DNA from 3 places in the Ectobacillus soli genome. Region 2 is predicted to be linked to each of the others. Evidence: riboswitches for the same ligand, from Rfam matches in the RefSeq annotation. Region 2 holds a riboswitch; each other region holds the start of a gene.
What was found. Region 2 has a riboswitch for thiamine pyrophosphate ahead of tenA (thiaminase II). Riboswitches for the same ligand answer to the same signal wherever they lie in the genome.

Region 1 (3,285 bases), on a different contig from region 2:
CTGGAAGCGTTTCGTCATGGTATTCTCTTGCACGTTCTGGATCGAGGGATAAGTTAAATTGATCGTTCCATCGAAATTCAAAGCGTGCTTTCGATAAAGCATTGTCTCGGTCCATAGCACCCGGATGTCCCTTTGCTAAATCAGCAGCATGAGCAGCAATTTTGTAAGTAATGACGCCTTCCCGAACATCATCTTTATTTGGCAATCCGAGATGCTCTTTTGGCGTTACGTAACAAAGCATTGCTGTTCCAAACCAACCAATCATTGCAGCGCCGATGGCTGATGTAATGTGGTCATATCCTGGTGCGATATCAGTTGTTAACGGTCCTAATGTATAAAACGGTGCTTCTTGACAGATTTCAAGCTGCTTATCCATATTTTCTTTAATCTTATGCATGGGCACATGACCTGGACCTTCAATCATAACCTGTACATCATGCTTCCATGCGATTTTCGTTAACTCTCCTAACGTTTCAAGCTCAGCAAATTGTGCTTCATCATTGGCATCAGCTAATGATCCTGGTCGTAATCCATCTCCAAGTGAAACAGAAATATCGTATTGTTTTAAGATTTCACATATTTCTTCAAAATGTGTGTATAGGAAGTTTTCTTGATGATGCGCTAGACACCACTGTGCCAAAATGGAACCACCGCGGGATACAATCCCTGTTGTGCGTTTTGCAGTTAACGGAACATAGCGTAACAAAACCCCAGCATGAATCGTAAAGTAATCGACGCCTTGTTCCGCCTGTTCAATTAATGTATCTCGGTATACATCCCATGTTAAATCCTCTGCTACGCCATTTACTTTTTCAAGTGCCTGATAAATAGGTACTGTACCAACCGGAACAGGAGCATTGCGAACAATCCACTCTCTCGTTGTATGAATATTTTTACCTGTTGATAGATCCATAATCGTATCTGCGCCCCATCTTGTAGCCCACGTCATTTTCTCAACCTCTTGCTCGATTGAGGAACTAACAGCAGAATTCCCAATGTTCGCATTTATTTTGACTAGAAAATTACGTCCAATAATCATTGGCTCACTTTCTGGGTGATTAATATTTGCTGGTATAATGGCTCGTCCCTTTGCTACCTCATCCCGAACAAACTCCGGATCCATATTTTCACGAATCGCAATGTACTCCATTTCAGAGGTAATCACGCCTTGCTTTGCGTAATGCATTTGCGTTACATTTTGCCCTTCTTTTGCCCGTAGCGGTGCTGTCGTTCGATTTGGAAACCATTCAAGATTTGCACGAATATCATCTTCTGTGTATCCGTTATCTACAGGTTTGATTTCTCTCCCTGCACACGTCTGTACATCATTACGTTCCAAAATCCATTGTTTGCGTAATTTCGGAAGTCCTTTTCTAATGTCAACATCACAATCTATGTCTGTGTAAGGACCGCTCGTATCATATACACGAACAGGAGCATTTTCTTCTTCCCCGAAGGACGTAACCGTCTGGCTTAACTCAATTTCCCTCATAGGAACTTGAATATCTCCTCTGGAACCTTCCACGTACACTTTCTTACTTCCCATAAACTGTGATTTTAATTCTACGTTTACATCTTGCTTCTGCATGTAACTTCCTCCTTAAAATGGCTTTGTGACCTAGGAGCTACAGCATAGTTTCTCCGCTTGATTGAGTGGCAATCAAGTAAAGGAAAGACAATAAAATAAGGTTCTGTATACACAGAACCTGATTCATCGTCAAAAAGTAGTGGCGTGCTGAACAAAAGAAGACGCCTTCGTACTACTTCCCTACGCTGGTATGATCCAGATCAGGTTCAAAGGGTCAAAGAATTTACGCATTCTTTTCTCAGTCCAAGCAATTGGGCACCCCTAGTAGAGCTTTACGTATTACTATTAAGTTTGCATGTAAAACATATCATAATTTTCAGAAAAAGGAAATAGTATTTTCAACATAAACAATATGAATAACTTTTTAACATAAGGAAAAAGTTGTTCTACGTATACATCCATACTAAACCTCAAAAACTAGACTGATTTCTATATCCGATATACAAGGAGGCAACAAGTTTGAACAATCAACGAGCAAAACAGATTGCATCTTCACCCATTATGGCAAACGTTACCTTTGATGGAATTCCCGTTTATATCCAGGAAGTAAATGATAATTCCATGGCTCGGATCTATCCTCTACATGAGCCAGATGCAGAGCAAAGTGTCCCGGTAAGCAGCTTGGTAGAGCACTAAATAGCAAAAGGACCATTCTACTATCGTAGAATGGTCCTTCTCTATACGTTACTGATCTTTAAATGATTAATAATTTAACTCTACATTTCCATATTTAAATCCGCAAAGACAGTGAGTGGTTTACTTCCCAATGAATTCTTGTGACCAATAGTCTTGACTTGACGAATGACCAACACCAATCTTTGTGTAGTTCACATTTAAAATGTTAGCACGGTGACCTGTGCTGTTCATCCAAGCTTGTACAACTTCCTCTGCGGAGCGTTGTCCTTTTGCAAGATTTTCACCAGCATGAGAATACGTAATCCCAAATATTTTCATCATATCAAAAGGTGACCCATACGTTGGGCTGGTATGCGAAAAGTAATTTTTATTAAGCATGTCATTTGATTTCTCTTGAGCCATACTGGCCAATGTAGTATCCAGTTGAAGATCAGGAAGTCCATTTTTACGTCGCTGATCATTTGTTAATTGAACAACCTTCGCCTCCATACTATCAACTGCAGCATTAGAAGGTGTCGGTGGTGTCTGGCTCGGCGTTGGTGCTTTTGGTGCTATAGCATTTCCTTGATTTTGACATGGACATAATCCTGTATTCGAACCACTTTGAGGAGAATAGGCAACTGGAACTGGTGTTATATATCCTCCACCTGTGTTAGAGCGCATGTATTCATGCTTTGGTACATTATCACCATCAATACCTGGACGTGCCAACTCATTTCTAGGCATATTTTGTCGATTGTCGGCTGCATTGTTCATTCCAGTGTTTGCATTATATCCACAGCCACTTACCCCAAGTACAAAAATAGAAAGAACCGCAATTTTTGAAAAAAAACAAAAACTCCTCACTAAATCCCTCCTTCATCGTGAACTATTTTCACTTTTATTATTTGCTATAGCGAAGAAGAGATTCTAGGTAAGTGGCTCCTAAATTGGAAATGATGTATGCAAATCAATCAAAGAATAGCCTACAGGAATGGGGAAATAATAGAAGAGAAAACAAGGTGTTACTCTGTCTGTTCCAAAATGCATTTGGCTGCCTCTCCTGTAGTTACAAACACATT
Region 2 (3,285 bases):
ATGGTAGTGACGCTGGTAACTTCAATTTAAAAAAGATATCTTTACGGGATGCACCATAAGTAATAAGCAACTCTTCCCATTCGCGCTTTGTAGAACGTAATCCGTCATAGGTATTCACAGCAATCGGAAAAAAGACAATAAGCACTGTTACAGTTACCTTGCTCCAAATGGAGTAGCCAAACCAAAGCACAAACAACGGGGCAAGCGCTGTTACGGGAATCGTCTGCGACGCAACAAGCAATGGATAAAAAGCACGCTCCACAAAAGGATGTAAGCTCATCGCTACAGCAAGTCCAACTCCTAATACAATGGAAATAGCTAAACCGATGACGACTACCGTTAGCGTTGCCGAAAGATGAACCGTGAACAAAATGGCACGAAGATCCCATATTTTTTGAAAAATGGCGCTAGGCGTCGGCAAAATATACATCGCATCCACAATCCTAGCTCCAATTTCCCATACAATTAAAAAAATAGTTACAACAAGAATAGAAGGAAAATAGTAATTTAGCTTTTTCATTGTTTCACCTTGCCTTGTAGCATACCAAGTAATGTTTCTTTCAATTGTAAAATTTCGGGTCGATTTATATCTTGTCTGCATCGTTCTTTTGGTAAAGGAACATTGAACGCTTGCATGGTTGAGATTGGCTTCTCTGTTACAACAAATATTCGCTGTGATAGAAACAACGCTTCCTCCACATCATGCGTAATAAATACTATCGTTTTGTTCCATTTCATCCATTGCTCATATAACCATTCCTGTAAGCTTAATTTCGTGATTGCATCTAATGCGCTGAACGGTTCATCGAGCAGGAGAATGTTGTTTCCTGTTAAAAATGTACGAAGAAAGGATACACGTTGCCGCATTCCACCTGACAAATCCTTTGGGTATTTGTTTTCATAGCCTTGCAATCCAAACTTCTCTAAATATTCGATTACTTTTTCTTGTGCTTTCTTTTTCTTCATTCCTTGGCATTCAAGCGAGATGGCTGCATTTTCTAAAATACTTCGCCACGGCAGCAACAAATCAGATTGGGGCATATAACCAACTGCACGGCTTCCGCGACTAACCGTAACATCTTGGATTGTGATACTTCCTTTATTTGTCTCTTCAAGTCCTGTAAGTAGCCTAAAAATAGTACTTTTCCCACATCCACTCGGTCCGATAATACTTATAAATTCACCCTGTTCAATCTGAAAATCCAAATCTTGGAGTATATTCTGTTTTTCTCCGTCATACGCAAACGAAACGTTATGAAAGCGAATGATGTTCTGCAAATCCCCACATCTCCTTACGGTACGCCATATCCCAGAACAAATATTCAAAACGACTTGTATTGATAAATATCTCTTCTAAACGAAGCAGCTCTTGTTTACTTTTACCTTCCGCGATTTCATTTAGCAAATCAATCATCCAAATGCAAAGTTCCCCGTACTCACTTGAGCTGTAGCCGCGAATCCACTCCCCATAAAACGGATGATCTACACTACCAGCAATTGCACTTAAGCGCTTTCCTATTTCCCAATAGCTCCACATACAAGGAAGTAAGGATGCAACCAACTCTGCAAGCGTCCCGCTTTGAGATACGGAAAGCATATAATGGGTATACGCTAAATTCATAGATGCAGACTTCGCCTCATCTAACTCCTGTAGATTGATTCCAAGACGCTGTGCATATTGCCTATGCAAGTTCATCTCACCATTTAAAATAGAGTCAATTTGCTTTGCAAATTTCCCCATAACAGTTGGGTCTGTTGCTTTTACAACTCCTAGAGCATATACCTTCGCATAATCTAGCAAGTACAAATAATCTTGGATGATATAAAATTGGAATTTACTACGATCGAGTGTACCGTCACCAATACCCGTAACAAACGGATGTTCATAAATTACTTTCCATACTGGCTTTGATCTCTCATATAGTTCATCACAAAATTTCACGAAAAAATCCCTCTCTCTATTTAATAACTCTGCTTGGCATACAAAAAGCCGCTTCTCATAAAGAAGCGGCTGTAAACAATGGATACTATTCATCGTCATACATCACTTCCCTTCGCTAGCATTACCTAGATCAGGTTCATAAGGGTTAAGGCAGTCGCCTCTCTCAGCTCATTTCGCACCCCTAGTGAAAAAGATATACACAAATAAAAAAGCCCAATTATTCACGACAGGAAAGTGGGCATTAATTTCATCGTCCGTTTGCTTTCCTCCGCTAGAATTATCTAGATCAGGTAAAAAGGGTCATGGACTTAAGGTCTCCTCTCAGCCGGCAACACCAGCTCCCCTAGCAATCTCATTAAATTGTGAACTTATTGTAACATTACGTTGCTTTTCCTGCAACTGTTTTACCTTGTAAGAACAATAGTTGGAAAAAATAACAGGTATTTCGTTCACCATCTTATCAAATCATCTAGTTTTTTAAGTACTATTATACGATTCGTTCTTGATTGCGAACTGTCAATAGTACTTTGTTACATTTTTATGATATTTTTTTGTTATTTTTATAAACAATAACAGATAAATGTTAAAAATAACAAAAACTATTATAAATATATTGAAAAATCATTAAATTAATAGAATAATATATATAGATGATAGTCATTTTAATTTATAACTACCTCATTTTTATATATAGCTCTATATGCAATTATTATTATAATAGGAGGAATTGCTATGAACGCTAGAACTCTTTTCGTTTCATCCGTTGCACTAGCTGCTTTACCATTCATTGTAGATTCTGTACAAGCAAGCAGTAATACTGCTGGAACTGTAAATGCAACCTATTTAAATGTTCGAACCGGTCCTAGTACAAATGATAGCGTAATTGGTGCCTTACCAAATCAAAGCAGCGTTACCATTCTAGGAGAAAGCGGTAATTGGTACAAAATTCAATACAACAATCAAGTTGCTTATGTAAGCAAAGATTATGTTACAGTTTCTTCTTCCAAATACAAAGTAACAGCAGATTCACTACGTGTTCGTAGCGGCGCAAGTACCAGTTCTTCTATTATAGGAATGTTAGGTAATGGGGATGAAGTTACAGTAGAGTCTGAAAATAATGGCTGGTGCAAAATTACATATAACAATCAGGCTGCCTATGTAAGCAAAGCTTTTCTCGCTTCCTCTAATTCTTCCACTTCATCTTCTGTTCAATCAACTTCTACATTTTATGTAAATGCAGATAGTTTACGTTTCAGAACAGGACCTGGAACAAACTATAACATTATTGATGTATTATCAAGTGGTCAAAAAGTAGAAGTAACTGGTCAATCCGGAAGTTGGTA
Region 3 (3,285 bases), on a different contig from region 2:
CATATTAAAAAAATTATGGGTCAATTAGAAAAGGAAGGATTAGCTACTAAATTCATACAATAAATCAAAACGAAAGAACAAGAAAAGCCCATGTTCTTTCGTTTTTTTGCTGTTTTTGAAAACGGATTCAAGTAAGTTATGATATAATGGACAACAAATACCGAAGATTCTGAAAAAATTTTAAATAAATGTATTGTAAAATATAAAATAGATAGTCTATAATAAAATCATGTTAGATAATATAACGGGAAAACGGGAGGTTTCATATCATGACACAGCTATATGTAACTGGAACTACTGAAGGTTCTATTGTTGATGAAATTAAAGAAATCATTGAATCGAAGAGCGTTGAGCTTCTTCATTTGCAATTTGTAGATATGGAAGGGATTTTAAAACAAGTAACCGTAACAGTTGAACAATTAGATGATGTAGTAGAAGGTAAGGTTATGTTTGATGGTTCTTCTATTGCAGGTTTCTCTCCAATTAATCGTTCAGATTTATATTTAGAACCAGATTTAACTACATTTGCAGTTCTTCCTTGGTCTGTAGAAGAAGGATATGCTGAAGCTCGTTTTATCTGTAGTGCGAAAAACCCAGATGGTACTTCATTTGATGGTGACACTCGTAACGTACTACAACGTACGGTCGACAAGGCTGCTGAAAAAGGATATACAATTTCTGTCGGACCTGAACTAGAATTCTTCTTATTTAAAACAGACGATAATGGTAAAGCAACTACTATTACACAAGATAACGGTGATTATTTCGAAACGTCTCCTAAAGACCTTGGTGCACGCGTTCGTTTAGAAATTTTCCGTGCACTAAAAGCTATGGGCTTCACTATTGAAGCTTCTCACCATGAAGTGGCAATTGGCCAACATGAAATTGGCTTCAAATATGCAGATGTACTAGGTGCAGCTGATAAAGCAACAACATATAAATGGGTTGTTAAAACAATTGCAAGCCAATTTGGCTTACATGCTACGTTTATGCCAAAACCGGTATTTGGTATTAATGGTTCTGGAATGCACGTTAACATGTCTTTCTTTAAAGACGGAGAAAATGCATTCTTTGATCCAAGTGATGAAGCACAATTATCAAAAGATGCATATGCATTTATCGCAGGTGTATTAACAAATGTAAAGAGCTTTGTAGCCGTAACAAATCCACTAGTAAACTCTTACAAACGTCTTGTACCTGGTTATGAAGCACCTTGCTACATTGCATGGTCAGCATCTAACCGTTCTGCTTTAATTCGTATCCCTGCTAAACGCGGCGTAGCTACTCGTGTTGAACTTCGTTGCCCAGATCCATCTGCAAATCCATATCTTGCATATGCAGTAGTTGCAGCTGCCGGCCTAGACGGAATTGAAAAAGGTTTAACAGCTCCAGCAGCAATTGATGCAGATATCTTCCACATGAGCACTGAAAAACGTGAAGAACTTGGTATTGATAATTTACCAGGAAGCTTAGAAGGTGCGATTGCAGCACTTGAAGCTGGTGATATTGGTAAAGCAACTCTAGGTGAACACGTATACAACGAATACGTAGCAGCTAAAAAAGCTGAGTGGGATAGCTACAGAACTTCTGTACACACTTGGGAACTTGAACAATATCAAGAAAAATTCTAATAGTACTAGAATTAGAAGGACGTCCTGCTTGCAGGGCGTCCTTCTTCTATAATCACAGAATCATATTTTCTTGAATTTTTCTGAACATGCGAGTAAAATTTACTAGAAAGTTAGAAAATGAGTTATTATCGTGTTCCTTGTGATTCGGGAATGAAGGAAAATAGATTCGGGAGCCTATGGAAGTAGGCTGAGAGTACGACTATTCTGTCGTAGACCGCTTGAACCTGTTGGATAATGCCAGCGTAGGGATTGTGAATTGAACCTATTCAAAACACTTTGCATACGCAGAGTGTTTTTTACGTTGGTAAAAAAGTGTAGAAGGGATGAAGAAGAATGGATGTAGCAAAAATAGCAATGATTCTAACCAAAGTACGTGAGGTAAATCCACTCGTACACAATATTACGAATATCGTAGTGGCAAACTTTTCTGCAAATGGTCTACTTGCACTCGGAGCATCTCCGTTTATGGCAGATGCAAAAGAAGAGGTTGCAGATATTGCAAGAATGGCGGGTAGTATTGTTTTAAATATGGGAACAATCAATGCAAATATGGTGGAAGTTATGCTAATGGCCGGGAAGGCAGCAAATGAAGCGAATACACCTGTTATTTTCGATCCAGTTGGCGCAGGAGCAACGCCGTACCGCACAGAAACAGCACGACTTCTAGCAAAAGAACTAGACCTTGCCGTTATACGCGGAAATGCAGCCGAAATCGCAAATGTAATTGGAGAGAAATGGGAGATTAAAGGCGTTGACGCCGGAGAAGGCGATTTAAATATTGTGGAATTAGCAGAAAAGGCTGCGAAGCAATTGCATACAACGGTTGCGATTACTGGTAAACTAGATGTTGTGTCGAATGGTACAGAAACGTATACTATTGAAAATGGACACTCAATCTTAACAAAAGTAACAGGAACGGGTTGCTTACTTACTGCTGTTGTTGGAGCATTTGCAGCAGTGGAACAAGATTATGTTGCAGCAGCGATTGCAGCTCTTACTAGTTATGAGGTAGCAGCTGAGTTGGCGCTAGCTAAATCAGGGGAAGTTCCTGGAAGCTTTCAAATTGAATTTCTAAATCAGTTGGCTCTTGTTGAACCGGCTGACGTGATAAAATACGGTAACATTAAGTAAGGAGGATGCCAAATGGTATACAGAGCATTAACCATTGCAGGGTCTGATAGCGGCGGCGGTGCTGGAATACAAGCGGATTTAAAGACATTTCAGGAGTTAAAGGTATTCGGAATGTCTGCTATAACAGCTGTAACAGCACAAAATACACTTGGTGTGCAAGGAGTATATCCAATGTTGCCATCTGCAGTAGCTGAGCAGATTGAATCGGTTGCAAGTGATATTGGAGTCGATGCTGTAAAAACGGGGATGTTGTTCGATAGCAGCATTATTCATACTGTTGCAGAGAAGATTCGTAAGTTTGGCTGGGAGCAGGTTGTTGTTGATCCAGTTATGATTGCAAAAGGGGGAGCCCCATTATTGCAGCAAGAAGCGATGAAGGCACTAAAGGAAGAATTGTTGCCGCTTGCAAAGGTAGTCACACCAAATATCCCCGAAGCCGAGGCAATAACGGGAATAACAATCAATACGATGGAAGAGCGTCAGCTAGCCGCAAGAAAGCTCTTTGAGTTGGGTGTAAAGTATG

Region 1: it holds a riboswitch for thiamine pyrophosphate, as region 2 does, so the genes downstream of both, thiC (phosphomethylpyrimidine synthase ThiC) here and tenA (thiaminase II) in region 2, are expected to answer to the same signal.
Region 3: it holds a riboswitch for thiamine pyrophosphate, as region 2 does, so the genes downstream of both, thiM (hydroxyethylthiazole kinase) here and tenA (thiaminase II) in region 2, are expected to answer to the same signal.

Annotation. Positions count from the first base shown of each region.
Region 1 is NZ_JBGJZM010000002.1:493,077-496,361, forward strand. It holds gene thiC (phosphomethylpyrimidine synthase ThiC) at 1-1,588, opposite strand, end outside; TPP riboswitch at 1,749-1,861, opposite strand; gene ACAN53_RS14210 (H-type small acid-soluble spore protein) at 2,048-2,224, shown strand; gene ACAN53_RS14215 (CAP domain-containing protein) at 2,345-3,070, opposite strand; partial or broken gene ACAN53_RS14220 (sugar-binding domain-containing protein) at 3,229-3,285, opposite strand, start outside.
Region 2 is NZ_JBGJZM010000001.1:2,326,700-2,329,984, forward strand. It holds gene ACAN53_RS11755 (ABC transporter permease) at 1-520, opposite strand, end outside; gene ACAN53_RS11760 (ABC transporter ATP-binding protein) at 517-1,278, opposite strand; gene tenA (thiaminase II) at 1,253-1,942, opposite strand; TPP riboswitch at 2,033-2,135, opposite strand; TPP riboswitch at 2,189-2,297, opposite strand; gene ACAN53_RS11770 (SH3 domain-containing protein) at 2,675-3,285, shown strand, end outside.
Region 3 is NZ_JBGJZM010000003.1:115,876-119,160, forward strand. It holds gene ilvA (threonine ammonia-lyase) at 1-63, shown strand, start outside; gene glnA (type I glutamate--ammonia ligase) at 270-1,631, shown strand; TPP riboswitch at 1,788-1,897, shown strand; gene thiM (hydroxyethylthiazole kinase) at 1,965-2,762, shown strand; gene thiD (bifunctional hydroxymethylpyrimidine kinase/phosphomethylpyrimidine kinase) at 2,775-3,285, shown strand, end outside.